Nonomuraea africana: one gene and its partner. The protein of the gene in region 2 interacts with the protein of the main gene of each other region in a pairwise test. Links are inferred from orthologs where the notes say so. Each region holds a gene or a part of one and is shown on either strand. Other genes may lie near its edges. The genes, in order: H4W81_RS11020 and sufB.

Evidence for each region.
Region 1: the proteins of sufB (region 2) and H4W81_RS11020 interact in binary tests that used the Escherichia coli proteins (3 or more experiments, as listed by UniProt). The link is inferred for Nonomuraea africana from one-to-one orthologs.

What each region holds. Positions count from the first base shown.
Region 1 is NZ_JADBEF010000001.1:2,353,372-2,367,788, forward strand. What follows is about bases 3,894-6,820. They hold H4W81_RS11020 (HesB/IscA family protein), read right to left. Parts: upstream 5,532-6,820; coding sequence 5,256-5,531; downstream 3,894-5,255. Other genes in these bases: H4W81_RS49225 (sugar kinase), read left to right, coding at 3,894-5,050; H4W81_RS11025 (SH3 domain-containing protein), read right to left, coding at 5,603-5,890; H4W81_RS11030 (LLM class flavin-dependent oxidoreductase), read right to left, coding at 6,199-6,820. Outside these bases: H4W81_RS10990 (LysR family transcriptional regulator), read left to right, coding at 1-359; H4W81_RS10995 (SAM-dependent methyltransferase), read left to right, coding at 443-1,273; H4W81_RS11000 (hypothetical protein), read left to right, coding at 1,412-1,582; H4W81_RS11005 (acetylxylan esterase), read left to right, coding at 1,919-2,893; H4W81_RS11010 (bifunctional 4-hydroxy-2-oxoglutarate aldolase/2-dehydro-3-deoxy-phosphogluconate aldolase), read right to left, coding at 3,082-3,708; more of H4W81_RS49225, read left to right, coding at 3,839-3,893; more of H4W81_RS11030, read right to left, coding at 6,821-7,248; H4W81_RS11035 (RNA-guided endonuclease InsQ/TnpB family protein), read left to right, coding at 7,388-8,617; H4W81_RS11040 (APC family permease), read right to left, coding at 8,600-10,069; H4W81_RS11045 (hypothetical protein), read right to left, coding at 10,053-10,307; H4W81_RS11050 (FAD-binding oxidoreductase), read right to left, coding at 10,396-11,916; H4W81_RS11055 ((Fe-S)-binding protein), read right to left, coding at 11,913-13,097; H4W81_RS11060 (FadR/GntR family transcriptional regulator), read left to right, coding at 13,169-13,924; H4W81_RS11065 (PDC sensor domain-containing protein), read left to right, coding at 13,921-14,417. UniProt on the Escherichia coli protein: Member of gene cluster sufABCDSE that mediates iron-sulfur cluster assembly under oxidative stress and iron limitation conditions.
Region 2 is NZ_JADBEF010000001.1:3,705,500-3,719,967, forward strand. Bases 7,625-10,602 are described here. They hold sufB (Fe-S cluster assembly protein SufB), read right to left. Parts: upstream 9,831-10,602; coding sequence 8,418-9,830; downstream 7,625-8,417. Other genes in these bases: sufD (Fe-S cluster assembly protein SufD), read right to left, coding at 7,625-8,418; H4W81_RS17585 (helix-turn-helix transcriptional regulator), read right to left, coding at 9,827-10,519; H4W81_RS17590 (multidrug effflux MFS transporter), read right to left, coding at 10,591-10,602. Outside these bases: hisG (ATP phosphoribosyltransferase), read right to left, coding at 1-265; H4W81_RS17535 (phosphoribosyl-ATP diphosphatase), read right to left, coding at 279-542; manA (mannose-6-phosphate isomerase, class I), read right to left, coding at 591-1,697; H4W81_RS17545 (DEAD/DEAH box helicase), read right to left, coding at 1,864-3,762; H4W81_RS17550 (metal-sulfur cluster assembly factor), read right to left, coding at 4,085-4,447; Fe-S cluster assembly sulfur transfer protein SufU, read right to left, coding at 4,451-4,885; H4W81_RS17560 (cysteine desulfurase), read right to left, coding at 4,887-6,140; Fe-S cluster assembly ATPase SufC, read right to left, coding at 6,231-6,977; H4W81_RS17570 (non-heme iron oxygenase ferredoxin subunit), read right to left, coding at 6,980-7,297; more of sufD, read right to left, coding at 7,294-7,624; more of H4W81_RS17590, read right to left, coding at 10,603-11,814; H4W81_RS17595 (VOC family protein), read right to left, coding at 11,909-12,685; H4W81_RS17600 (ABC transporter ATP-binding protein), read left to right, coding at 12,834-13,742; H4W81_RS17605 (ABC transporter permease), read left to right, coding at 13,739-14,468. UniProt on the Escherichia coli protein: The SufBCD complex acts synergistically with SufE to stimulate the cysteine desulfurase activity of SufS. The SufBCD complex contributes to the assembly or repair of oxygen-labile iron-sulfur clusters under oxidative stress.

The DNA of each region.
Region 1 (14,417 bases), 1.4 Mb from region 2 along the record:
GGTTCGTCGCGATGCCCGAGGGACACCGGCTGGCCGGGCGGGAGGAGATCGACTTCGCCGAGCTGCGCGAGGAGCCCTTCGTGGCGCTGCCCGAGGCGGCCGGGCCGCTGCGGGAGTTCTGGCTCGGCGGCCCAGGGACGATCGTCGGGGGCGAGGCGTCCTCGCCCGACGGCGTCTTCGAGGCGGTCATGGCGGGGCTCGGGCTCGTGCTGCTCGCGGAGGGGAACGCCGAGCTGTACCGGCGTCCTGGCCTGGTCGCCCGGCCGGTCACCGGGCTGTCGCCGGCCCGGCTGGCCGTCGCCTGGCGCGCCGCCGACCACCGCCCGGCCGTCACGGCGTTCCTGCGGAGCTTCGCCTAGCTCGGGCCCGGCAGCGGGCGGGCGAAGGTCGAGACGGCACCGATAGCATGGCGATCACGTTGAATGAGGTGAAGGAGACACTCTTGAGCGAGCTGGAGCGGGTTCCTCCAGGTGTTGATCCCAGCGTGCCGAGTTCCGCCCGCGTGTACGACTATCTGCTCGGCGGCAAGGACCACCTCGCCGTCGACAGGGCGGTCGCCGACCGGCTGCTGTCCGTCGCCCCCGACACCAGGCTGGTGGCGCGGGCCAACCGGCTCTTCATGGTCAGGGCGGTGCGCCACCTGGCCGAGCAGGGCGTGCGGCAGTTCATCGACCTCGGGACCGGCATTCCCACCTCGCCCAGCGTGCACGAGACCGCCCGTGAGGTGAGCCCCGCGTGCCGGGTGGTCTACGTGGACTACGACCCCATGGTGCGGATGCACGCCGACGTGCTGCTGGCCACGACCCCCGGCGTGGCCAGCATCCAGGCCGACGTGCGCAAGCCGGGTGAGATCCTCAGCGATCCGCACATCACCGGTTTGATCGACTTCGACCAGCCGGTCGGCGTGCTGATGGTGGGGGTGCTGCACTTCATCATGGACAGCGAGGACCCGGGCGGCATCGTGGCGGCGTTCAGGGAGCGGATGGCGCCCGGCAGCCACCTGGTGCTGTCCCACACGATGGCGGAGAGCTCGCCTGAGGCGATCGCCCAGCTCACCATGGCCACGGCGAACTCGCCCGCGCAGGCCACCTTCCGTACGCGGGAGCAGGTGGAGCGGTTCTTCGAGGGGTTCGACCTCATCGGCCCAGGTCTCGTGCCGGTGCAGGAGTGGCGCCTCGGCCACGAGGACGAGGCGCAGATCCCGCTGCTGGACGAGGCGCCGCGGCTGCGCGTCGACGGCGGCGTCGGGCGGGTGTCGTCCGACCTGACGTGACGGAGGCCGTCGCCGAGCGGACCGCCGGCGGCTTCCCTCTCTACAGCGAGACTGACATCCGCCGGCCAAGCGGATGAAGCCGCTGGGATTCAGCCCGGAGGAGAGGCGCGACCTGCCGGGCGACACGATCCTGATGACGTGCGCATCGACCTGACGAACGCCCACATCTGGGACGCCTCGTCGGTGGCGGCGCTGGACGCGGTGGAGACGAAGTACGCGGCGCGGGGCAAGATGGTGACGGTCGTGGGACTCAATGAGCGCAGCGCCGAACTCCACAAATCTCTCGCCGGCCGGCTCGCCAGCCACTGACCCACCCTGCCCAAGAGGCCGAAGCTCCCGGCTGACCGGTCACCCACGACGGACCTTCAGGCGTGTCACTCTCCCCGTGACGGTCTCCAGGCGCGCCGTTTCTCCGGCGAGTCTGAAGGGCGTGACAGGCCTGCTGGTGGGCCGCGCGTGTGGCGGGCCTTTGCGATGGAGTTTTTGTGCGCGACGTCCTCTGGGCGGGCCCTTCGCAGGCGACCGGTCATAGTAGAACGCTCGTGCCTGTCTCGCTCGGCGGGAACCGGCGGGTAGGGATAGCGCTTTCACAGGTGGATGGGGTGGAATGTCAGGGCCCGTTGAACGACCCCTTGGGAGACCCCTGTGCCCCTGTTCGACCTCCCCCTCGACCAGCTGCGCGAGTACCGCCCCGAGCGGGACGAGCCCGCCGACTTCGACGCCTTCTGGAGCCGCACGCTGGCCGCGGCCGCCGAGCACGACCTCGCCCCCGCGTTCACTCCCTACGACCTCCCGCTGACCACCGTGGACGCCTACGACATCTCCTTCGCCGGATGGGGTGGCGACCGGATCAACGGATGGCTCGTGGTGCCGCGCGGCGCCGAGGGGCCCGTGCCGTGCGTCGTGCAGTACATCGGCTACTCGGGCGGCAGGGGCTTCGTCCACGACCACCTGGCCTGGCCGTCCGCGGGTCTTGCGGTGCTGGTCGTCGACACGCGCGGCCAGGGCGGGCACAGCCTCAACAGTCCCGGCGCCACCGCCGACCCCCACGGCGGACAGTCGCCGCAGGCGCCCGGCATGATGACGAGGGGCATCCTCGACCCCGACGACTACTACTACCGCCGGGTCTTCACCGACGCCGTCAGGGCGGTGGAGGTGGCCGTGGGGCACCCCGCCGTCGACGGCGACAGGATCGTGGTCTCGGGCGGCAGCCAGGGCGGCGGCATCGCCCAGGCGGTGGCCGCGCTGTCCCCCTCGGTGAAGGGCGCGCTGATCGACGTGCCGTTCCTCACCCACTTCCGCAGGGCGGTCGAGATCACCGGACGCGACCCCTACCAGGAGATCGTCCGCTTCCTCGCCAGCCAGCGGCCGAGTGCCGAGACCGTGTTCCGCACGCTGTCGTACTTCGACGGCCTGAACTTCGCCGCCAGGGGCCAGGCGTCCGCGCTGTACTCGGTGGCGCTGATGGACGACGTGTGCCCGCCCTCCACTGTCTTCGCCGCCTACAACCACTGGCAGGGGCCGAAGGAGATCACCGTCTGGCCGTGGAACAACCACGAGGGCGGCGGCGGGTTCCAGCGTGAGGAGCAGCTCCGTTACGTGAGCAAGCTGTTCAGCTGACATCCCAACGGGCCGGTACGGCACGCCGCACCGGCCCCGGCTCCCACCGCCGACCCGACGGACGGTCGCAGAAAGGCCGACTCGGCCGGACGCGCACGCGGCCCCCGCGGCGCCTCCTGACGAGTGGGCCAGGCAGGGTGTCTCGTGGATCGCCTGGCTAAGGGTCCGGCAGACAGGTCGCGTCGCGGTCAGCCGAGGTTTTTGACTGAGTCCAGCAGGGCGCGCACGCGGGGCTCCGTGTCCTCGGGTTCGCCTCTGGTGAGCTCGCCGCCCATCCCGACGGCCACCGCTCCGGCCGCGATCCACTCGGCCGCGGTGGCCGAGGTGATGCCGCCCGTGGGCACGATCGGGGCATGGGGCAGCGCCTGCAGCAGGTCTCGCAGCGCCTTGGGAGAGCTCTGCGAGGCGGGGAAGAGCTTCACGAGGTCGGCGCCCGCCTCCAGAGCGGCGACGATCTCAGTCGGTGTAGAAGCCCCCGCCACCACCGGGACGCCGTGACGGTTGCCCGTGCGGATCACCTCGGTGCTGAGCGTGGGGCACACCAGGAACCGCGCGCCCGCCTCGATCGCCAGCACGGCCTGGTGCGGGTCGATCACCGTGCCCGCGCCGACCAGCGCGTCGCGCTCCTGGGCGACGAGCGTTCCGATGGCGTCCAGCGCGTCGGGCGTCGAGAGGGAGACCTCGATGGCGCCGAGTCCGGCGGCGGCGAGCCGCGTGCCGTACGAGACGGCCAGGTCCGCCGAGGACGCGCGGATGATGCCGATCACCCTGTCCGCCACCATCCGCTCGGCCAACCGCCATCTGAAATCCCGCACGATGTGCCTCCGTGGAAATGGATTGCGATATATGGGATGCTTTCGCACATATTGCAAGACTGTCAATTGCTCTGCATGGTAGCCCCAGCCTGTATCGTCACCGATCAAGTGTGCGCGAACCTAGGAGAACGTGGTGATTCGTCCGGACGTGGTCGGGGTCGGCGAGGCGATGGTCCTGCTCCAGCCCGCGCAGGGTGCCGATCTGGCGACCGCCGAACGGATGGACGTGCACGTCGGCGGCGCCGAGTTGAACGTGTGCGCGGCCGTCGCCAGGCTCGGCGGCACCGCCTGGTTCGCCTCCCGCGTCGGCGCCGACCCCTTCGGCGAGCGCGTGCTGAACGCCGCCCGCGCCCTCGGCGTCGGCACCTCTCTGGTGGGCCGCGACTCCGCGCGGCCCACGGGCGTGTTCTTCAAGGAGGTACGGCCGGACGGTGCGAGGCGCGTCCACTACTACAGAAGCGGTTCGGCCGCTTCGGGCATGGACGAGGGAGACGCGCCCGCCATCCTGGCCACCAGGCCGAGGGCGATCGTGGTCAGCGGCATCACCATCGCGCTGGGCGAGGGCCCCGAACGCCTGGTGCGGGCGCTGGCGGACGGGGCACGCGAGGCGGGCGCGCTGCTGGTCCTCGACCCGAACCTCCGCCCGAGTCTGGGACGGCAGGACCGGGTGCTGGCGACGGTCCGAGAGCTGCTGCCGCTGACCGACCTGCTGGTGCTGGGCCAGGACGAGGCCGAGCCCCTCTTCGGCACCACCGACCCGGCCGCCGTCTTCGCCGCCGCCTCGACCGCCTGGGCCGCCGCCGGGCGAAACCTCGATGGTTCGACCGAGGGACCGGACTTCGCCGGAAATGCCGTCAGCGGGGGAGAGACCGCGCGAGGTGTCGTCGGCGACTTCGCCCAGGAGATCGGGCGAGGTGATGACCGGGCTGCCGGGGGAGACGTTGCCCGGGGTGCTGGGGAGAGTGCCCGCGGTGCGGAGCCAGAAGCGTTCGCGGGTGTTGCGCAGGAGGCGGGGCCGGAGGGGCGAGAGGGGTTGCTTGGTTCTTGGGCCCCGGTGGGGCGGGGGATCGAGGTGGTGCTGAAGGCGGGGGCCGAAGGGGTCTACTGCCTGGGCGCGGATGGAGCGCCCGTGCACCTGCCGAGTGCCGCTCGGGTGGTGCGCGACCCGGTCGGCGCCGGTGACGCGCTCCTGGGCGGGTACCTGGCGGCCCGGCTGGCGGGGGCAGGTCCCGAGCGCGCCGCGTGGGTGGGAAGCGAGCTGGCCGGACGCATCGTCGAGGTGTACGGCGACGTCGAAGGCCTGCCCTCGCCCGCCGAAGCCGCCGCCCTCCTCCGCCGCTAGCACAGCCGACCAGACGTCCACAAGACACCACGAGACCGACGAGACGGCGACACGCCCCGCCCCGACACCCCCCGATGCGACGGCGGTAAGGCGCGACGGGCCCAGGCTCCGATCACATGGGGCGGCGTATGGGAAAGAGTGCCGCTCCGTGGTGGAGGGCACTCTTTCGGGATAGGTCTCGGGCGCCCCACCTGGGGGCGGCTCGTCACTCGGTGACGTGGAAGGCGACACCACCCTGCCCATCCGTGTCGGCGTCGAGCGACTTGTCGTCCAGCACGCTGGCCGCCACGGGGTCGAGGTACACACGCGCTCCTTCCGTCTCCACCACCTCATCGGTGGGCTCGGGCGCGGTGGCCATGCTGAGCACCAGGGATCCCTGGCCCTCCCCCTGTGCGGAGATGCGGATGCCGGCGGCCTCCACATCCTGCTGGGCGGTCAGATCCTTGATGACCTGAGCTGCATTCGGTGTCAGGGTGAGCACGACGGCTCCTCCTCGTTCTCGGTTGCGGGATCCGGAGTCCTTGCCCCCTCAGGACGGCCCTACACAGATGCTCAGCCGATTTCATCCAGGTAGGCGGAGTAGGCCCAGCCGTGGAAACCGTTCGAGCCCCACACCGCGGTCCAGTCGCCGCTGGTACGGCACGTGCCTTCCACGGTCGCGCCGAAGGCGACGTCGTCGACCTGTTCGTACTGCGTGCCAGGGCCCGAACGCACCCACAGGTCGGCCGGATAGGGCGGATCCACCACGTACACGCAGGTGGGCGCGGCCTGAGCCGGGCCGGCGGACAGTCCGGTGACGGCCAGCAGAATCGCTCCCGTGAAGCAGATGCGTCCGCGCATCGCGACCTCCTTCTGCCGAGGAGTCTCCGCCGACCGTTTTGTCCCACCATAGGCAGATAAATCTGGTTTTGAGTAGTCAGGCCCCGATCTTCATACGCCCTTCGGATCTTTGATCTGATCTACCTCCTGCACCGGAGGGACCAGGATCACCGGTGTGCCCTATTTGCGACATCGAGGGCCAGAGGTGGTACGGGATCCCGTAAGTGTGTTTTCCGGGATCCCGAGTCGCGTGGTCAACAGGGGTGGGAGGGGGACGGGAGTCCCCCGGGAAAGGGAGCCCCGAGCCGGAGGTGAGGGACCGTGCTTGTTCAGGTGAACGCGGGCATGATGCGGTCGTGGATGAGCTGGAGTTGCGTCTCCACGGACGCCACCTCCGGCAGGTCACGTCCCATGAACTGCTTGACCAGAGTCGCGTCCGTCACCGCCAGGATCATGTGGTTGACCCCCGAAGGTTCGATCTCCCTCCTGATCTTCTCCACGCACTCCTCGGGCGTTCCCGCGATCGACAGCCGGTCGCCCAGCTCCGGTGTGGTCAGCTCGATCGCCCGCGCCAGATCGCCCGCCCCCAACGCGTCGACGATCGGCTTCATCGCGTTCGGGTCCACCCCGTTGCGCTCCAGCTGCTCGGCCGGCATCGACGAGGCGTACAGGCCGACCATGCTGCGGGCCGCCTCCTTCGCCACCGCCGAGTCGGGTCCGGTGGCGAAGACGACCCAGGCGCCGATGTCCATCGACGACCAGTCCTTGCCCGCCTTCTCCGCTCCCGCCCTGAACTCCGTGACCAGGTAGTCGTAGGCCTCGCGGGTGTAGCTGAGCGCGTGGTGCACGCCGTCCGACAGCTCGCCCGCCGCGCGGAAGGAGCGCGGCCCCCGCATCGCGCCCAGCTTCACCGGCACGTGCTCCTGCACCGGCCTGGCGAAGGTGAACAGCCCGTTGTACCGGAAGAACTCGCCCTCGAAGGTGATCGCGCCCTCGTCGAGGAGCGTGCGGACGACGTGCGCGGCCTCCTTCACGCGCGACAGCGGCTTGGTGACCGTCCAGTCGATGCCGTACTGGGCCAGCAGGCCGAAGTTGCCGCTGGAGAGGACCACCTCGGCGCGTCCGCCGCTGAGCTCGTCGAGGGTGGCGGCGGCCTGCGCGATGAGGGTGGGTTCGCGCAGCACGACCGAGGAGACGCTCGGGCCGAACCTGATCCTGCTGGTCTGCTGCGCGGCCGCGGCGAACAGCAGCCACAGGTCCTTGTGCCAGGTCTCGTCGGCGGCGTAGCAGGCGTGGAAGCCGAGCTCGTCGGCCAGCCTGATCGCCGACAGGGAGTCCTGCAGGGGGTAGTCGGGCAGCATCACGTAACTGAACTTCATCTGATGATGTGGCGTCGAGTCCCGGGGTCTGAAGTTCGGAAGAGACGCCACCCTCCTTTCGATAACTCTATGGAAAGCTTCGATGGCATTCGGTAACTTGTCCGATGGGCTAAACGCTTGGGACAGGAGGTGCACGGCGATGGCGTTGCGAAGGTCTCAGGCAAAACACGACGGTTTGCCTTCGGTGGTGCAGGTACGGCTTTCGCCCACCTCCGAACAGGCTCAAGCGCTGAGCGCGGCGACAGCGCTGTGTAACGCGGCGGCCAGTTTCATCTCCAAGATCGCCTGGCGATCGCGCACCTTCACGGTGGTGGAACTGCATCGGATGGCCTACTACCAGGTGCGGGCCGAATTTGTTGGGTTGGGGGCGCAGGCGGCGGTGCGGGCCATCGCTCGGGTCGCCGGCGCCTACGCCAACCGGCGCAGCGCCAAGACGCGCGCGCACCTGTTCCGGCCGCACGGGGCGGTGCCGTTCGACGCCCGTATGCTCAGCTTCCGCCGCGACGCCCGTACGGTATCGATCTGGACCCCTGGCGGACGTCTCACCGTGCCCTACAGCGGGCGGGAGGCAGATCTGAAGGCGATCGAGACGCTGCCGGTCGGGGAGACCGATCTGGTACTCCGGGGTGGCGTGTGGCTGCTGCAGGTGGCCGTCACGCTCCCTAGGCCAGAGACCGCCGATCCGGCGAACGGGTTCATAGGGGTGGATCAAGGGATCGCCAATCTGGCGGTCACCTCCGATGGAGCTGTGCTGCCAGGCAAGGTGTTGCCCGGAACGATCGCAGGGAACGGTCATGTGCGTGCACTGCGCGAGCGCCGGCACCGCCAACGCCGGCGGCTGCAGCGGAAGGCCACATCCTCCGCGCGCCGCGTGCTGCGCCGCCTGTCCGTACGTGAGCACCGGATGATGACCGACCTCAATCACCAGATCAGCGGATTCGTGGTGCGCGAAGCCGAACGCACCGCCAGGGGTGTCGCCATGGAGGACTTGGCCGGCATCCGGACGAGGGTCAGGGCTCACCGGCTCCAGCGGCGCACCCTGCACTCTTGGGCCTTCGCCCAGCAGATCACCTTCACTCGTTACAAGGCCGCGCGGGCCGGGATCGCCTTCACCCTGGTCGACCCGGCCTACACCAGCCAGGCGTGTCCGCGATGCGGGTGTGTGAGCAAGAGGAACCGGCCAGCTCGCGGCCGGTTCCTCTGTACCAGGTGTGGCCTCGCTGGGCACGCCGACCACATCGCGGCTCTCAACATCGCCCGACTTGGCGTTGTGGGCCGGGGGTCTGTCAACACCCCACACGCTACAGGCCTCCCTTCAGCCAGACGGGACCGTGAGAGCAGGCCGCCGGGTTCACTCGGCGGCAGTTGATCGCTCCTCCTGGGGGATGGCGTCGCCCGCGGGGGCCACGCCGTCGTACGGCCTGGCGGTGAACAGGTACAGCGCTCCCAGTCCCACCACGACCAGGCCGGACAGCGCCACCAGCCAGTTGTCGTACCAGGGAGCGCCCGGGGTCCTCGGCCAGATCATGTTCACGATGGCCAGCACGCCGTACACCAGCGCGCCGACGTTGATCGCCAGGCCCGCCGTCCCCAGCGTGAAGGGACCGGAGGGCCGCCAGCCGCGCAGCCGCGCGCGCAGCGCGGCCAGCACGACCATCTGGAAGCCGAGGTAGATGCCCAGCGTCGCGAACGAGATGATCTTGACGAGGGCGTCGGCCGAGATGATGGAGCCGAGCACCACGAGCGCGGGCACCACCGCGGCGACCAGCAGCGCGTACGGCGGGACGTGCCGCGCCGCCGAGAACCTGCGGAACAGCCCGCTGCCGGCGATCATGCCGTCGCGCGCGTAGGAGTAGAGCAGCCGGCCGGCGGCCGCCTGCAGGCTCAGCGCGCACGACAGGAACGACAGCAGCACCACGCCGAGCACCACCCGCAGCCCGGTGGGCCCGAACGCGGCGGTCAGCACCTCGGAGACCGGATCGGCGCTGGCGCCGGAGATCACCGCGCCGAAGTCCGGTACGGCCAGCAGCAACGCCAGGCAGACGAACGTCGCCGCCGCCCCGCCCACGTAGATCGTCATGCGCATGGCCTTCGGGATGCGGCGCGTCGGGTCGGGCACCTCCTCGGCGACGTCCCCGCACGCCTCGAACCCGTAATACTGAAATATCCCGATCAGTCCGGCGGCGAGGAAGGCGGCGAAATAGCCCGTCTCCGCGCCAGCCCCGAACGAGTCGAACAGCACGCCGAGCCCGTGGTGCCGCTGGGTGAACAGCAGCCAGCCGCCCACCGCCAGCGCCCCCACCAGCTCGGCGGTGAACCCGACGATCGCCGCCATCGCCAGCGCCCTGGTCCCGGCCAGGTTGATCGCCACCGCGACCGCCAGGATGACCAGCGCGCACAGGATCGTGTTGGTCGTGCCCACCTCGATGCCGAGGAAGGCCGACAGGTAGGGCCCCGCGCCGTACGCCACGCTGGCGATGGTCACCAGCAATGCGATCAGGTAGACCCACCCCGTCATCCACGCCCACCTGCGCCCCCACAGGCGGCGCGCCCACGGGTAGATGCCGCCGGTCAGCGGGTACTGCGAGACGATCTCGCCGAACACCAGCGCCACCAGGAACTGCCCCGCGCCGACGATCAGCAGGCTCCAGATCATCGGCGGCCCCCCGGTGGCCAGCGAGACCGCGAACAGCGTGTAGATCCCGACGACGGGCGACAGGTAGGTGAAGCCGAGCGAGAAGTTCGCCCACAGGCTCATGTCCCTGCGGAACTCGGAGGTGTAGCCGAGATCGGCCAGCCTGCCGTCATCGGTCGAGGTCATCGAGCAACTCCTCGCCGGAGACGACCTTGTCGGCGAAGTGGGCGTGCATCCAGGCCAGATGGTCGGCGCGGGAGCGGACCAGGCGCAGGGTGTCCCAGTTGGGGAAGGTCTGCTGGGTGACGTGCTCGGTCATGAGCGCGGGATCCACCTCGTAGACGTGCTCGAAGCGGGTGACCGCCACCTCGGAGGCGCGCTCGGGCGGCGGCGGGGTCATCTCGTCCTGGTAGCGGTAGCTCACGACTCCTCCTCGCCTGGCGGCTCGTCGGTCGGCGCGGGTGGTTCGGTACGGCTCGGCGGCGGGACCTCGGCCGGTCCCGGTGAGGGCGTCATGGGGCGCCGTCCGGGTCGGGATAGGCATCGGAATAGGCACGGTCGAGCAGGTACTTGCCGGGATTCATGATGTTGTGCGGGTCGATCGCCCGTTTGATCGCGAGCATCACGTCGAACCCGCCGCCCAGCTCCTCGGGCACCAGGTCCACCTCGCCCTCGCGGCACGAGCCGTGGCAGGCGCTGATCGAGCCGCCGTGGGCCAGCGCCACCGCTGCGAGGTCGCGCTTGGCCGCCACCCACGCCGCCCAGGCGGCGTCGTCGAGGCGCTGCTCCCAGATGCCGATGTCGATCTCGGTCAGGTAGTCGGCGCCCGTGGCGCCGTTGGTGTAGGCGAACATGCCCCAGTCGTCGAAGACGTCGGAGGCGCGCCGCAGCCGGTCGGCGATCTCGTGCCAGGCCAGCCGTACGGCCGGCAGGTTCGTGTAGTTGATCGCGGCGTCCTCGCAGTGCCAGCTCATCGGCACCACCTGGCCCGAGCGGGTGCGCCCGTGCAGGGGAGTGGCGTAGCGGTCGTGGCGGGCGGCCCAGTCGCCCTGCGAGATCTCGTCGCCGAGGTAGCGCGCGCCCATCGAACGGGCGATGCGCATCAGCCGGCCGCCGCCCGCGCGCACCTCGTCCTCGTAGCCGTAGAGCGCCGCGCAGACCAGCGCCTTCACCGAGGCGGGCTGCGGGATGTAGGCCTCGTCGTCGCGCCGCAGGTAGGCGACCTTCCACTCGTCGAACAGCACCGCGCCCGCGAACGTCGCCACGCCCGCCCTGGCCAGCTGCCCGACGGTCCGGTAGGCGGTGTCGTAGTCGTCGAAGGCCCAGAACGGCGAGAACTCCGCCTCGGGCTTGGGGAACAGCTTCAGCGTGGCCTCGGTGGCGATGCCGAGCGTGCCCTGGTGGCCCATGAACAGGTGCTTCAGCTGGTAGCCGCTGGACGACTTGGTGATCTTCCGGCCGATGCCGTCGCCGACGTGGATGACCCGCCCGGTGGGCAGCACGTGGTCGAAGCTGAGCACGAGGTCGCGGGTGTGGCCGTAGCGCGAGCCGATGAGCGACCATCCGCTGGTGCCGATGCGGCCGCCGACGAGCGAGCAGGGATACGACGCGGGGTCGTCGGGGTAGAGGAGGCCGTGCCGTGAAAGGACCTCGTTGAGCTTCAGCGCGTTGATGCCGGTGCCAACCGTGCACGTCCTGTTCTCGAGGTCGATCTCCTTGATCTGGTTGATCCGCTTCACATCCACGACGATGCCGCCGCGCAACGGCACCGCCCCGTCGGTCAGGCCGGTCCCCCCGTCGCGTGGCACGACCGGGATGCGATGCGCGTGGGCGAGCCTGAGCACCTCCGCCACCTCCTCGGTGGAGGAGGGCAGGACCACCAGGTCGGGCATCCGCTCGGCCCAGCGGTGCACGGGGAACGGCGCGGGCACCCGGGTCCTGTTGAGCCGGTCGGCCTTTCCCGTGAGGACGTGGTCGTGGCCGAGGATCCCCCGTAGCTCCTCCACCACGGGATCGCCGAGCGTGACGGTCACGGCGCCACCCCCAGCGACTCGGCGAGCAGCTCGTGCAGGTCCACGACGCCGATCGAGCGCGCCTCGCCGGCCGCCGTCAGCGGGCGCTCGGCCCAGGGGCAGGCGGTGACCAGGGTGTCCACACCCAGCTCGGCGGCCTTGCCCATGCGCATCTCGCTGATCTTCGCGGTGAGCTCGGGCTTCTCCACCGCGAGCCCGCCGCCCGCGCCCGAGCAGTACGACCACTGGCTGACCCGGTCCACGTCGTGGAAGGTCAGCCCGGGGATCGCCCGCAGGACCTCGCGCGGCTCCTGCCAGATCCCCTTGCGCTTGTTGAGCCTGCAGGGGTCGTGGTAGGTGACGGTCCGCTCGACGGGCAGGTGCGGGACCAGCCGTCCCTCCCTGATCAGCGCCGCCAGCAGCTCCACCACGAGCACCACCTCGATGTCGAAGGACTCGCCGAAGTACTTCGGGTAGTCCTCGGTGAAGGTGATGTAGTCGTGCGGGTCGAGCACCAGCACCCGCCGCACCCCGGCGGCCCGCCAGTCGGCCAGGTTGTGCTCGGCGAAACGCCGCGCCTGGTCCTCGTAGCCCATCTCGGCGGCGGGCCCTCCGCAGCACCACTGCTCGTTCATCAACCCGAACTTGTATCCGGCCAGCTCCAGCACGCGCGCCACCGACCTGGGCACCGACGGGCGGTAGAAGGCGGCCTCGCAGTCGACGAACAGGATCGTCTCGCCGCCCACCGTCAGGTCGAGGCCCTGGGCCCAGTCGCGCACCCGCTCCTGCGAGACCCCGTCGGCCACGGGCTCGTGGGTCCGCTCCGCCGTCAGTTCGTTCCAGCGCTGCCAGCCCGGCTGGTGCACGCCCTGACGTACGGCCAGCGAGCGCACGCCCTTGACCAGGTCGACGGTTCTGGTGCGGAACCGGTAGAAGTCACCGGTGAACAGCGAGTTCGGGCAGCGCAGTTCGCAGGCCCCGCAGCCGGTGCAATTGACGTAGTCGGCCGCGACGTCCGACACCTCAAGCGAGCCCTGCTCCATCGCCACCACGTTGGCGTGGAAGGCGGTGGGGCTCCACGACTCATTCCGCGTGACCTGCATGACGGGGCAGACCTCGCGGCAGAACTTGTGTCCTGAGGAGAAACAGTTGTAGGCGGCGTCGCGCCACTCCTCGGCGAACCTCTTCTCGGGATCAGGCAAGGCGGCCTCCCTCAGATCGGGTTGCGCTTAAAACTATGAGTTCATATTTCAAAAGGCAATAAGCTGTCCTGGTGAACCGGCTCCCCGACGCGGCGGTCTTCGCCCCTGTCGACGACGGCTCCGGCAGGGTGGAGGTCGTGGTCCGGCGCCTGGCCGAGGCCATCGCGCTCGGCCTGATCGCCGACGGCGACCAGCTCCCCGCCGAGCTGGAACTGGCCGCCTCGCTCAACGTCTCCACCGTCACCCTGCGCGCCGCCCTCGCCGCCCTGCGCGAACGCGGTCTGGTCGAGACCAGACGCGGCAGGGGCGGCGGCACGTTCGTGCGCGGCCCGGCCGATCCCTCGATGACCAGGCTGCGCACCAGGCTGCGCGAGCTGAGCACCTCCGAGCTGCGTGAGATCGGCGACTACCGCGCCGCCATCGCTGGCACCGCGGCCCGCCTGGCCGCGCAGCGCGCCTCCGCCGACAACGTCACCCGCCTCCACCAGCTCGTCGACCGCCTCGCCGCCGCCACCTCGGTCGGCGAACGCCGCCGCGCCGACGGCCGCTTCCACATCGAGGTCGCCGCCGCCGCCCAGTCCGTCAGGCTGACCCGCGCCGAGATCGACATCCAGTCCGAGGTCGGCGAACTGCTCTGGCTCCCGTACGGCGAGGCCGTCGACCCCGACGAGGTCGTGCGCAGCCATCGCCAGGTCATCGACGCCATCGCGGCGAGGGAGGCCGACCGGGCGCGAACGCTGACGGAGGAGCACCTCGACAGGGGCACGGAGCGTCTGATGGAGTTCCATTGGCGACTTGTCACCCAGGACGCACGGGAGTGGCGATGAGCGATCCACATGTTGCCCAGGTGGCCGAGCGGGTCCAGGCGATCGTCGAGGACGTCTTCCGCGCGCTGGAGGAGATCAGGTCGGGCATGGAGGCCTGCTACCGCTCCTGCCCGTCCTTGACCTCGGCGGACCTGGCGCGGGTCCGCCCCCAGATCTTCGACTGCCTGCGCCGCCTGCGCGGAGTGGCGGCGGGCACCGGCATGATCGTGGCCCCGGGGGTGCTGGCCGACCGGCCGCGCTGGCTCGACTGGTGGCAGGCCCCGCCCGAGGACGACCCGATCTTCCTCGACGTCGACCTCGACCCCGACAGCCTCGACTTCTACGACTACACCGCCGCCGAGTGGTTCTCGGTGCCGCAGCGCACCCGCTGCCGCCACGTGGTCGGGCCGTACGTCGACTACGGCGGCACCGACACCTACGTGCTCACCTTCACCACGCCCGCGCAGGTGGACGGGCGCTTCCTCGGCGTGGTCGGGGCCGACGTGCGGGCGGC
Region 2 (14,468 bases):
CGCCGAAGCCGAGGGGCAGCATCTCCTCCACCGGCGCGCCGGAGTCGAAGAGCATGTCGCGGCCGGTGATGCCGGCGTCGAGCGTGCCCTCGCCGACGTAGACGGCGATGTCACGCGGGCGCAGGAAGAACAGCTCGCAGGCGTTGTCGGGGTCGGCGACGACCAGCTCCTTGCTGTCCTTCCTGGTGCGGTATCCGGCTTCCTTGAGCATGGTGGCGGCGGCCTCGTTGAGGGCGCCCTTGTTGGGTACGGCCAGCCGTAGCATCGTGGCGAACCTTTCAGAGGTACTTGTAAACCTGGTCGAGCCCGATGCCACGGGCGATCATGAGGCACTGCACGTGGTAGAGCAGCTGGGAGATCTCCTCGGCGGCGCGGTCGTCGGACTCGTGCTCGGCGGCCATCCAGCTCTCGGCGGCCTCCTCGACGACCTTCTTGCCGATGGCATGGACGCCGGCGTCGAGCGCGGCCACGGTGCCAGAGCCCGCGGGCCTGGTGCGCGCCTTGTCGGACAGCTCGGCGAACAGCTCATCGAAGGTCTTCATGATCTCTCTCGGTGCTCGGTGGAAGTGCTCTGTCCAGAGTATCCGCCCTCAGGCCCCAGAACCTGGAACGTCCGCCACCCGAGACGGCTGCGCCCAGAAGATCGTGCCTGGACCACGCACCTCGACGCCGTCGGCCGAGCCCCTGGAGAAGGCCGATTCGCCCGCGCGCAGGAGCCTGCCGTCGACGGTGACCTCGCCCTCGGTGCAGACGAGGACACGGGGCAGGCCGCCCTCCAGCCGCGTGTCGGGGGCCTCGAGGCGGCCGAGCGCGAACTCGGGGACCGGCACGCGGTAGAGGCCGTCCACGGCCTCGACCCGCAGCGGCTGGGTGGACGGGTCGGTGACGCGCAGCAGCTCGTCCACGTCGATCGGCTTGCTGGTCAGCCCGGCGCGCAGCACGTTGTCGGAGCCGCCCATGATCTCCACGCCGAACCCGCTCAGGTAGCAGTGGAGCACGCCCGCGCCGAGGAACAGCGCCTCCCCCGGCCGCAGGTCGTGCCGGTTCATCAGCAGCGGGGCCAGGACCGCGGGGTCGTCGGGATACTGCTCGGCCAGCCGCGTCACGAGGTCGTGGCCGAGCCTGCCCGCCGCCGCCGCGACGGCCTCGACCAGTGCCTTGCGCTCGGGCCACTCCAGCAGCAGCCGCAGCGCGCCCGCCGTGTCGGCCGCGAGCAGCCGCGCGACTACCGGCTCCAGCTCGGGCACCTCCAGCTCGGCCAGCAGCCGCGCGGCCGCGCCCGGCTCGCGGAAGCCGGCAAGGCCGCTGAACGGGGTCAGCGCGCAGATCAGCTCGGGCTTGGGGTAGGCGTCGACGTAGGCGCCCCGCGCGTGGCCCGCCTCGGCCTGCTCGGCCGAGGGGTGCACCTGCAGCGACAGCACTCTGTCGACCGCGATCAGCTTCAGCAGGTACGGCAGCCGCGCCCCGAACCTGGTGACCGTCTCGGCGCCCAGCTCGCCCTCGGGGTCGTCGGCGATCGCCGCGTCGAGCGTGCGGCCGCCGCGTTCGACGAGCACGGAGGGCCCCGAGGGATGCGCGCCGAGCCACATCTCCGCCTCCGGCTCGGGAGAGGGGCTCGGACGCCCGGTCAGCGTCGCGAGGGCGGTGTGCGAACCCCAGTCGTAGTGCTTGACGGGGTTGGAAAGCAGCTCTGTCACAACGTCTCCGAATGCGCGGGGGCGACCGAGGTCGAGACTATCGCGTCCCTTCTCGAGGGAGCCGGCCCGCTCGCCCGAACCCGGCGACGCTCCCGTGGCCGGAAACGGCGCTGCCCGCCGTACCTCCCGGAGAAGGTACGGCGGGCAGCGCTGTCAAGCGGTCGGGTCAGCGGCCGAAGCGACGACCCGAGTTGCCGCGGTCGGAGCGGAAGCCGCCGTTGCCGCGCTCCTCGGAGCGGAAGCCGCCGGCGCGCGGAGCCCGGTCGTCACGGCTGGCCGAGAACGGACGGGCCGGCCTGTCGTCGGAGCGGTAACCGCCCGTGCGAGCGCCGCCGCCGCTGGAGAACGGCCGCGCGGGCCTGTCCTCGGCGCGGTAGCCGCCGCGCTCGTCGGAGCGGAAGCCGCCGGTACGCGGCGCGCGGTCGTCGCGGTAGCCACCGCCCGAGCGGGGAGCCCGGTCGTCACGGTAGCCGCCGGTGCGGGGGGCCTCGCCGGTGCGGGGAGCGCGGGCGTCGGAGCGGTAGCCGCCCTGGCGACGGTCACCGTCGAAGGCCCGGTGCGGACGGCGCTCGCCACCGAAGTCGCCGGAGTTCGCGCGCGGGGCGCGGTCGCCGCCGGCCGGACGGTCGCCACCGAAGCCGCCGGAGCCCGCACGGGGACCGCGGTCGCCGTCGAAGTCGCGGCGCGGACGCCGGTCGTCGCCGCCGCCGAAGCCGCCCTCGGAGCCGCGGCGCGGGCCACGGTCGCCGCCGAAGTCGCGACGACGGCCGCCGCCGCGACGCTCGCCGCCGTGGCCGCCGCCCTCACGGCGGGCACGCAGCGGCTTGCGCACGTCGGGCTCCCACACGGGGATGGACTCGCCACTGGGCGTGCGGGCCCCGGTGACCTCGGCGATGCGCTCGCTGCCGGGCGCGGCCTTCAGCCGGAACGGGTGGATGCCCGCGCGGCGGGTGAGCGCGTCGGTCGAGCGGCGCTCGTTCGGCAGGACGAGGGTCACCACGGTGCCCTTCTCGCCCGCCCTGGCGGTACGGCCGCCGCGGTGCAGGTAGCTCTTGTGGTCCTGCGGCGGGTCGACGTGCAGCACGAGGCTGATGTTGTCGACGTGGATGCCGCGGGCCGCGACGTCGGTGCAGACCAGGACGTTGACCTGGCCCTCCTTGAACTCGGCCAGGATGCGGGTGCGCTGGTTCTGGCGCTTGCCGCCGTGCAGGCCGCCCGCCTTGACGCCGACGCGGGCCAGCTGCTTGCACAGCCGGTCGACACCGTGCTGGGTCTTGACGAAGATGATCGTCCTGCCCTCACGGTTGGCGATCTCGGCGGTGACGTCGAACTTGTCGTCGCGCGTCACCTGGATCACGTGGTGCTCCATGGTGTCGACCGGGGAGGTCGCGGGCGCGATCGAGTGCGTGATCGGGTCCTTGAGGAAGCGCCGCACCAGCTTGTCGACGTCGCCGTCGAGCGTGGCCGAGAACAGCAGCCGCTGGCCATCGGCGGGGGTCTGCGCGAGCAGCTCCGACACGACGGGGAAGAAACCGAGGTCGCACATGTGGTCGGCCTCGTCGAGGACGCTGACCTCGATGGAGTCGAGCGAGCACTCGCCCTGGCGCATCAGGTCGCCCAGGCGGCCGGGGGTGGCGATGATGACATCGACGCCGCGGCGCAGCGCCTCGACCTGCTTGCCCATGGACATGCCGCCGACGACGACCTTCATGCGCAGGCCCAGGCCGCGGCCGAGGGGCTCGAGCGCGTCGTGCACCTGCAGCGCGAGCTCGCGGGTGGGGACGAGGATCATCGCGCGGGGCCGGCCGGCCTGCGGCCGCACTCCGGCGATGCGCGCCATGGTGGGCAGACCGAAGGCCAGCGTCTTGCCGGAGCCGGTCTGTCCGCGGCCGAGCACGTCGTGCCCGGCGAGCACGTCGGGGATCGTCGCGGACTGGATGGGGAACGGGCTGTCGATGCCCTGGCGGGACAGTCCGGTCACGAGCGGCTTGGGCAGGCCAAGCAGCTCGAACTCCGAGACGCCCTTCTCCTCGACGGAGATTTCGGGCATGGCAGCGTCAAGCATGGTCACGAAGGTCGTGCCTTTCAGTCGAAGTGGCGCGTCACTTCTGCGAAAAGGACGAGCCGGGGCCGTACGGCGGTGCCGTACTGGAATGCGATGGGCGGACGTATCGGACGCCTGCCGGGGTGGGGACCGGGCCACTTCTGGACCCGTCAACGCGCACCCAAGACCGGCCGCAGGCGGCATTACGCACAATGGTGCGTCAGGTGCACATGTTGCCAACGCACGGGAATGTCGTGCTTATTCCCGGCGGGGCTTCGGACCTTCCGAAGCCCTGGCATGCTGAAACGGCTGGCGCTGGAAACACCAGCCGTGCAGCAAAAGATCAGACATTGAATCCTAGCATACGCAACTGGTCACGTCCGTCGTCGGTGATCTTGTCAGGACCCCACGGCGGCAGCCACACCCAGTTGATCTTCACGTCGGACACCATGCCGTCGAGGGCGGAGTGCGCCTGGTCCTCGATGACGTCGGTCAGCGGGCAGGCCGCGCTGGTCAGCGTCATGTCGATGGTGGCCACCGGCTGGCCGCCCTCGCCGGGGTCGAGGTTGAGGCCGTAGATGAGGCCCAGGTCGACGACGTTGATCCCGAGCTCGGGGTCGACGACGTCCTTGAGCGCCTCCATGACCTCCTCGACGGTCGTGTCACCGTCGTACGCCGTGGTCGGGGTTTCCACCGGCTTGCTCATCTCTTAGGCACTCCTCACAACAGCGTCCTTGTAGGCCATCCAGGACAACAGCGCGCACTTGACGCGCGCCGGGAACTTGGCCACGCCCGCGAACGCGACCGCGTCGCCGAGCACGTCCTCGTCGGCCTCCACCTGGCCCCTGCCCTGCATGAGCCGGGTGAACTCGTCCACCACCGACAGCGATTCCTCGACCGTCGAGCCGGTGGCCAGCTCGTGCAGCACCGAGGCCGCGGCCTGGCTGATGGAGCAGCCCTGCCCGTCGTAGGAGACGTCCTCGATCTTGCCGCCGTCGCCGACCTTGACCCTGAGCGTGATCTCGTCGCCGCACGTCGGGTTCACGTGGTGGACCTCGGCGTCGTACGGCTCACGCAGCCCCCGCCCCTGCGGGTGCTTGTAGTGCTCCAGGATCAGCTCCTGGTACATCGACTCGGCGATCATGTCAGGCGAACACCTTCTGCACGTGGTGAAGACCCTTCACCAGGGCGTCGATCTCGCCCGTGGTGTTGTACAGGTAGAACGACGCCCGCGTCGTCGCGGGTATTCCGAACCTCAGGTGGAGCGGCCGCGCGCAGTGGTGCCCGACCCGTACGGCGACGCCGAACTGGTCGTCGAGGATCTGCCCCACGTCGTGCGGGTGGATGCCCTCCATCGTGAAGGAGACCGTGCCGCCCCTGTCGTCCAGGCCCGTGGGCCCGACGACGCGCAGGGTGGGCACCTCGAGCAGCGCCTCCAGCGCGTAGGCCGTCAGCCCGCGCTCGTGCGCCTCGACGGCCGCCATGCCGGCCTCGCTGAGGTAGTCGACCGCCGCGCCGAGCCCGATGGCCTCGACGATCGGCGGCGTGCCCGCCTCGAACTTGTGCGGGACCGGCGCGTAGGTCGAGCGGTCCATCCAGACCGCCTCGATCATCTCGCCGCCGCCCAGGAACGGGGGCATGGCCTCCAGCAATTCGCCGCGCCCCCAGAGCACGCCGATGCCGGAGGGCCCGAGCATCTTGTGCCCGGTGAAGGCGACGAAGTCGGCGCCGAGCCCTGCCAGGTCGACGGGGTGGTGCGGGACCGACTGCGAGGCGTCGAGCATCACCAGGGCGCCGACCTCACGGGCGCGGCGCACGATCTCGGCGACCGGGTTGACGGTGCCGAGCACGTTCGACTGGTGCGCGACCGAAATGATCTTCGTCCGCTCGGTGATGACGCCGTCGGCCAGGTCGAGCCTGCCCTCGTCGGTCACGCCGAACCACTTGAGCGTCGCCCCCGTGCGCTGCACGAGCATCTGCCAGGGGACGATGTTGGAGTGGTGCTCCATCTCGGAGATGACGATCTCGTCACCGGGGCCGAGCGTGAAGCGCGGGTCCTCGTTGATGCGGTTACCGAAGGAGTAGGCGACCAGGTTGAGCGCTTCGGAGGCGTTCTTGGTGAAGATGATCTCGTCGCGGCTGGGCGCGCCCACGAACGCGGCGACCTTGTCGCGCGCGCCCTCGTAGGCCTCGGTCGACTCGGTGCCGAGCGCGTGGTGAGCCCGCCCCACATTGCTGTAGTGCATCGCGAAGTGGTCGCGCATGGTCTCGATGACCTGCGTGGGCTTCTGCGACGAGTTGCCCGAGTCGAGGTAGACCAGCGGGCGGCCGCCGGGCAGCTCGCGGGCGAGGACAGGAAAGTCCTTCCTGACCCTCTCCACGTCGAACACAGCGTTCATCAGTCGCTCACCACTCCTCATTCGCTTCGCGGACCCGATCGTTCCTCACGGGTCCACTCCGCTCACTGCGTCGGGCTCGCTCCCGGGTCATCAGGCCGTCGCCTTCGTGTACTGCTCGTAACCCTCGGCTTCGAGCTTCTCGGCCAGCTCGGGACCGCCCTCCTCGACGATCCGGCCGCCGGCGAAGACGTGCACGAAGTCGGGCTTCACGTAGCGCAGGATGCGGGTGTAGTGCGTGATCAGGAGCACGCCCGTCTCGCCCGAGGCGCGGAAGCGGTTGATGCCCTCGGAGACCACGCGAAGGGCGTCGACGTCGAGGCCGGAGTCGGTCTCGTCGAGGACGGCGATCTTCGGCTTGAGCAGTTCGAGCTGCAGGATCTCGTGGCGCTTCTTCTCACCGCCGGAGAAGCCCTCGTTGACGTTGCGGGTGGCGAAGGCCGGGTCGATGGCCAGGCCGTCCATGCCGGTCTTCAGGTCCTTGCTGAACTGGCGCAGCTTGGGCGCCTCGCCGCGCACCGCGGTGACGGCCGAGCGCAGGAAGTTGGAGACGCTGACGCCGGGGACCTCGACCGGGTACTGCATGGCGAGGAACAGGCCCGCCCGGGCGCGCTCGTCGACCGTCAGCTCCAGCAGGTCGACGCCGTCGAGCAGGACCTGGCCGCCGGTGATCGTGTACTTGGGGTGGCCCGCGATCGCGTAGGCGAGCGTCGACTTGCCCGAACCGTTGGGGCCCATGATGGCGTGGGTCTCGCCGGCCTTCACGGTCAGGTTGACGCCCTTCAGGATCTCCTTGTCGGCGACGGAGACCTGCAGGTCACGAATCTCAAGGGTGGACACTGTTATGACTCCTTCGAGAGCGAGACGAGGACGTCGTCGCCGTCGATCTTCACTCGGTAAACGTTCACGGGCTTGGTGGCGGGCGGACCCGTCGGCTTGCCTGACCGCACGTCGAAACACGAACCGTGCAGCCAGCACTCGAGGGTCCCGTCGTAGACCTCGCCCTCGCTCAGCTTCACCTCGGCGTGGGAACAGACGTCGTGCAGGGCGAAGACCTCCTCGCCCTTGCGGACCAGCGCCACGGGGGTCTCCCCCACCTCGACGCCGATGACGCCCGCGTCGGGGATGTCACTGACCTTGCAGACCTTCTCGTAGCTCACTTCTCGAGCTCCGCCTCGATCTTGGCGAGCACCCGCTCACGCAGCTCGGGAACGGAGATCTTCTCCACCAGCTGACCCAGGAAGCCCCTGATGACCAGGCGGCGCGCCTCGTCCACCGGGATGCCGCGGGCCTGGAGGTAGAACAGGTGCTCGTCGTCGAGCCGGCCCGACGTCGAGGCGTGACCCGCTCCCGCGACCTCACCGGTGAGGATCTCGAGGTTGGGCACCGAGTCGGCGCGGGCGCCGTCGGTGAGGAGCAGATTGCGGTTGCGCTCGTAGGTGTCGGTGCCCTCGGCCTCGACCCTGATGATCACGTCGCCGATCCAGACCGCGTGGGCGTCCTCGCCCTGCAGGGCGCCGCGGTAGTCGACGTGGCTCTTGCAGTTGGGCGTGGAGTGGTCGACCAGGAGGCGGTGCTCCAGGTGCTGGCCCGCGTCGACGAAGTAGACGCCCGCCAGGTCGGCGTCGCCGCCCTGCGCGGTGTAGGAGACGCTGGGCGACAGCCGGACGAGGTCGCCGCCCAGGGTCACCACGAAGCTGCGGAAGGTCGCGTCCTTGGCCAGCTGGGCGTGGTGCTGGGAGACGTGCACGGCGTCGTCGGCCCAGTCCTGCAGGCTGATGACCTTCAGCGTGGCGCCGTCGCCCACGACGAACTCGACGTTGTCGGCGTAGACCGCGCTGCCCTGGTGGTCGAGGACGACCACGGCCTCGGCCATCGGCTCGACCTTGACCACGATGTGGCCGTAGGCGGCGCCGGCGGTGCCGCCGCCGCGCAGCTCGATCTGGATCGGCTCGGCCGGCACGGCCTCCTTGGGCACGGTCACGACCAGCGCCTTCTCGAAGGCGTTGTAGGCCTGTGCGCTGACCCTGTCGGTGGGCGCGAACGCCTGGCCGACCCTGGCGTCGTCGCGGCCGACCCACTCGGCGGTGACGCCCGCCGGGGTGTAGGCCTGGGTGACGACCTGGCCGGTCACCTCGGCGGTGCCGTCGTGCAGGCCCTTCAGCCGCGAGAGCGGCGTGAAGCGCCACTTCTCCTCGCGCCCGGTCGGCACGGCGAAGTCGTCGACGTTGTAGGACGACTTCTCGTGCAGGGTCGACAGGGGCTTCTCGTTCAGGCCCATCAGCCGACGGCTCCTTCCATCTGCAGCTCGATCAGGCGGTTCAGCTCGAGGGCGTACTCCATCGGCAGCTCGCGCGCGATCGGCTCGACGAAGCCGCGCACGATCATCGCCATCGCCTCGTCCTCCTCGAGCCCGCGGCTCATGAGGTAGAACAGCTGATCCTCGCTGACCTTGGAGACCGTGGCCTCGTGCCCCATCGAGACGTCGTCCTCGCGGACGTCGACGTAGGGGTAGGTGTCGGAGCGGCTGATCTGGTCGACGAGCAGCGCGTCGCACTTGACCGTGGAGGCGGAGCCGTGGGCGCCCTCCTCGATCTGGACCAGGCCGCGGTAGGAGGTGCGACCGCCGCCGCGCGCCACCGACTTGGAGATCACGCTGGAGGAGGTGTTGGGCGCCAGGTGGACCATCTTGGACCCGGCGTCCTGGTGCTGGCCCTCGCCGGCGAAGGCGACGCTCAGCGTCTCGCCCTTGGCGTGCTCGCCCATCAGGTAGACGGCCGGGTACTTCATGGTGACCTTGGAGCCGATGTTGCCGTCGATCCACTCCATGGTCGCGCCCTCGTAGGCGACGGCGCGCTTGGTGACCAGGTTGTAGACGTTGTTCGACCAGTTCTGGATGGTCGTGTAACGGCAGCGGGCGTTCTTCTTCACGATGATCTCGACGACCGCGGAGTGCAGCGAGTCGCTGGAGTAGATCGGCGCGGTGCAGCCCTCGACGTAGTGGACGTAGGAGTTCTCGTCCACGATGATCAGGGTCCGCTCGAACTGGCCCATGTTCTCGGTGTTGATCCGGAAGTAGGCCTGCAGCGGGATCTCGACCTCGACGTTCGGCGGCACGTAGATGAACGAGCCACCCGACCAGGTCGCGGTGTTGAGCGCGGCGAACTTGTTGTCGCCGACCGGGATGACCGAGCCGAAGTACTCCTTGAAGAGCTCCTCGTGCTCCTTCAGGCCCGTGTCTGTGTCGACGAAGATGACGCCCTTCTCCTCGAGGTCCTCACGGATCTTGTGATAGACGACCTCGGACTCGTACTGGGCGGCGACACCGGCGATGAGGCGCTGCTTCTCCGCCTCGGGGATGCCGAGCTTGTCGTAGGTGTTCTTGATGTCCTCGGGCAGCTCGTCCCAGGAGGCGGCCTGCTTCTCCGTGGAGCGGACGAAGTACTTGATGTTGTCGAAGTCGATGCCCGTGAGGTCGGAGCCCCACGTGGGCAGCGGCTTCTTGCCGAACAGCCGGAGGCCCTTCAGGCGAAGGTCGAGCATCCACTCCGGCTCGTTCTTGAGCGCGGAGATGTTGCGGACGACCTCCTCGGACAGGCCGCGCTTGGCCACGGCGCCCGCGGCGTCCGAGTCGGCCCAGCCGAACTTGTAATTCCCGAGGCCTTCCAGCTCCGGGCGGTCGGTGACAGTCACCTTCCGGTCTCCTTGCTCTCTTTTATCCGTACGGGGCTCACATGGGTGGTGCAGACCCCGTCGCCATGTGCGATGGTGGCCAGGCGCTGCACCGGGGTGCCGAGCAGTTGCGCGAACGCCTCCGTCTCGGCCTCACACAGCTGCGGGAACTCCGCCGCCGCGTGCGCCACCGGGCAGTGGTGCTGGCAGAGCTGGTCGCCGCCGGACTGGGCCTTGCTGGCCGAGGCGGCGTAACCGTCCGCCGACAGCGCCTGGGCCAGCACCTGAACGCGCTGGTCTTCCGGCACTGTCCGCATGACCGGCTCGAGCCGCTGCAGCAGGCCCTCGACCTGCGAGCGGGCGAACTCGGTCACCGCTTCCTCGCCCATGCGCTCGGCCAGGAAGCGCAGCGCGCTGCCGGCGAGATCGTCATAGGCGTGCTCGAAAGCACTGCGCCCCGCGTCGGTGATGGCGAACAGCTTGGCCGGCCGCCCTCTCCCGCGCTGCCCGCGCGGGAGCACGGTGCGAGGCTCGATCATCCCGTCGGCCAGCAGCGCGTCGAGATGACGGCGGACGGCGGCGGGCGTCAGCCCGAGCCGCTCACCGAGCGCGGCGGCCGTGACGGGACCGTGCTCCAGGATAAGCCGCGCGACGCGCGCACGAGTGCTGCGCTCGCTTCCCGGCTCGATCGAGGAGGTCACGTTTTTCACAACATCAGTGTGCCGTAATTCCTTCCCGCTTCACAAACGAATGGGAATGCAATTTCTCACGCAGGTAAGCCTTACCTAACTGCGAAAACGCGTCCCCGACCGAGCAGAATGAAGATCAGGAGTGAGCCGACGATGAGCGCCAGCATGACCACGGCCATGGGCACCGCGCTGCCGGAGCCGGCCAGGCCCACCAGAGGGGCGGCCACCGCGCCGAAGGCGAACTGCAGCACGCCGAGGAGGGCGGAGGCGCTGCCCGCGATCTGCTGGGGCTGGCCCGCGAGCGCCAGCGCGCCGGTGCCCGGCAGCACCAGGCCCGCGCCGCACATTATGACGAACAGCGCGGCCACCACGCCGGCCAGGCCGAGGCCCATGGTCGCGGCCAGCACCAGCAGCGCGCCGCCCGCCAGGCTGACGAACAGGCCGATCAACACCAGGCGGGCGGGCGGCACCCGGCCCGCGAGCCTGCCGCCGACCTGCGCCATGATCGTCAGGCCGAAGGCGTTGAGCCCGAAGACGAGCGAGAACTGCTGCGGCGAGGCGCCGTACACCTCCTGCAGCACGAACGGCGAGCCGGAGATGTAGGCGAACATGCCGGCGAAGGCCAGCCCCGCGGCCAGCGAGCAGGCCATGAAGGACCGGTCGCCGAGCAGCCGCCAGAACGTGGCCGCGGTGTGCCTCAGCCCACCGCCCTCCCTGTCCTCGGCGGGCAGCGTCTCCTTGACACCCGGCAGTACGGCCAGCAGCAGCACCAGGCCCGCCAGGCTGAGCGCCACGAAGATGCCGCGCCAGGAGGTGAAGGAGAGCAGCTGGGCGCCCGCGATCGGGGCGAGGATCGGGGCCAGCCCGCTGACCAGCATGAGGGTGGCGAAGATGCGGGCGATGGCGGCGCCGTCGTAGAGGTCGCGCACCACGGCGCGGACGATCACCAGCGCGGCCCCGCCCATGACGCCCTGCGCCAGGCGCAGCACGATCAGCGCGGTCACCGAGGGGGCGAAGGCGCACAGCAAGGAGGCCAGCGTGTAGCCGGCGACGCCGACGATCAGCGGGATGCGGCGCCCGTGGACGTCGCTCAGCGGCCCCGCCAGCACCTGGCCGATGCTGACGCCGACGAGACAGGCCGTCAGCGTGAGCTGCACCTGCGCGGGCGCGGAGAGCATCTCCGTGGTGATGGCGGGCAGCGCGGGAAGGTACATGTCGATCGAGAGCGGGCCGATGGCCGACAGCGCCCCCAGGATCAGCAGCAGCAGTCCGCGGCGGTTCCCCCTGACAGCAGGTGCGGCTTCTGCCACGGACATGCCTGAACCCCTCCCCCTCGTAGGCCGTGACCCACGAGGGCCGAGGGATCAAACCACCATCTGGTCCGCCGAATTCCCGAATTTCGGGTGATTCTCACGCGGTTTCGGTGAGCTGGATCACGGAGAGCGCGGCGCCCTGCGGATCGATGAGCATGCCGAACCTGCCGGGCGGTGAGTCCATGGAGTCGATGAGAATCGTCGCGCCCAGCGACTGCGCCTTGGAGATCGTGGCGTCGAGGTCGGCGACCGCGAAGTAGGTCGCCCAGTGCGAGGGCGTGCCCTCGGGGTAGTTGGGCGACATCTCGATCATCCCGGCGATGCTCTTGTCGTCCACCAGCCACTCGGTGTAGGTCATGCCCTCCATCGCGGTCCGCTTGGGGGTCCAGCCGAAGACGGTGGTGTAGAAGCTGGTGGCCGCCTCAGGGTCGCGGGTGACCAGCTCGTTCCAGCAGAACGCGCCCGGCTCGTTGACCAGTTCCGCGCCCTTGTGGTTGCCCGCCTCCCAGACGGAGAAGAAGGAGCCGTCGCCGCCCTGGAAGACGGCCATCGTGCCCTCGTCGAAGACCCGCATGGGCTCCATGACCACGGTCCCGCCCGCGTTCTTCACGCGGTCGGCGGTGACGGCGGCGTCCTCGGTGGCGACGTAGACGTTCCAGACGGGAGGCATCCCCTCCGCCATGATCGGGCCGACGCCCGCGACCCTCTTGCCGTTGTGTACGAACTGCCCGTAGCCACCGGCGGCGGGATCGTCGACCATCTCGGCGCTCCAGCCGAAGATCTCGCCGTAGAAGGCGACCGACGCCTGGACGTCGGGGCTCGACAGGTCGACCCAGCACGGGACGCCCGCCTCGTAACTACTACGAACCGACATATCACTACCTCCTGTCGCCTCACAGACAACCACGTGAGGAAGGTCACATCAGCTCACTTGGCTGCCTCTTTAGCGATTTCTCGGCAACGAATGTGCTCGTGGCCGCCTGCCGCGCTGACCGCGCCATGGTGTCCCTAAACTCGTGGCCATGAGCTCCCCTGCCGTCGAGGTCATCGAACTGGTCAAACGCTACGGCGGCACCACCGCCGTCGACGGGCTGACCCTTGCCGCCGAGCGCGGCGCGGTCACCGCGATCCTCGGGCCCAACGGCGCGGGCAAGACCTCGACCCTCGAGATCTGCGAGGGCTTCCGCAGAGCGGACGGCGGCACGGTGCGGGTGCTCGGCGCCGATCCGGGAGACTCCTCGCTGCGGGCCAGGGTGGGCGTGATGCCGCAGGCCGGCGGGGTGCCTCCGGCGATGCGGTGCGCGGAGTGGCTGCGACTGATGTCGCGTTTCCACGCCGCTCCCCTCGACCCCGCGGCCCTGCTGGCGCGGCTCGGGCTGGCCGAGCACGCCCGCACGCCGTACCGGCGGATGTCGGGCGGTCAGCAGCAGCGGCTCTCGCTGGCGGGGGCCGTGATCGGCCGGCCCGAGCTGGTCTTCCTCGACGAGCCGACCGCGGGCCTCGACCCGCAGGCCAGGCGGGCCTGCTGGGAGCTGGTCACCGACCTGCGCGCGGCGGGGGTGGCGGTGGTGCTGACCACCCACTACATGGACGAGGCCGAGCGCCTCGCCGACCACGTCGTCATCATCGACAGGGGCAGGGTCGTGGCGGAGGGCAGCCCGGCCACGCTGACCGGCGCCGAGCGGCAGCTGCGCTTCCGCGCCAGGCCGGGGCTGACGCTGGAGGAGCTGCTCAGCGCGCTGCCCGCGGGTTCGGCCGCCAAGGAGTCGCCCGCCGGCCACTACATCATCGAGGGTCACGTGGGGCCCGAGCTGCTGGCCACCGTGACCGCCTGGTGCGCCTCGGAGGGGGTCACCGCCGACGACCTGTCCATCGAGCGCCGCACGCTGGAGGACATCTTCCTCGAACTGACCGGCAGGGAGCTGCGATGACCACCCTCGATCTGACCCCCGCCCCGGGGGCCGCGCCGTTCCCGCGCATGGTTCTGGCGCAGGCGGGAGCCGAGGCGCGGGCGATCCTGCGCAACGGCGAGCAGCTGCTGCTCACCCTGATCATCCCGGTGCTGCTGCTGGTCGGGTTCTCGCTGGCGCCCCTGGTCGACGTCGGCGAGGGGCCACGGGTCGACTTCCTGACGCCGGGCGTGCTGGCGCTGGCGATCATGTCGACGGCCTTCACCGGACAGGCGATCGCGACCGGCTTCGAGCGGCGCTACGGCGTGCTGAAGCGGCTCGGCGCCACCCCGCTGTCCAGGACCGGGCTGCTGCTGGCCAAGACGCTCGCGGTCGTCGGGGTCGAGCTGCTGCAGGCCGCGGTGATCGTGGCGGTGGCTCTGGCGCTGGGCTGGCAGCCGCGCGGTTCCGTCGGCGCGGCCGTCCTGCTCGTGCTGCTCGGCACCGCCGCCTTCAGCGGGCTCGGGCTGCTGATGGCGGGCGTGCTGCGCGCCGAGGCGACGCTGGCCGCGGCCAACCTGGTCTACCTGGTGCTGCTGGGCTGCGGCGGGGTGATCTTTCCGCTCTCGGTCTTCCCCGACAGCGTGGAGCCCGCGCTGGCGCTGCTGCCGATCTCGGCGCTGACCGGCGGGCTGCGGGCGGTGCTGGCCGCGGGCGCGGCGCTGCCGCTGGGCGCGGCGGCGGTGCTCGTGGCGTGGGCGGCGCTCA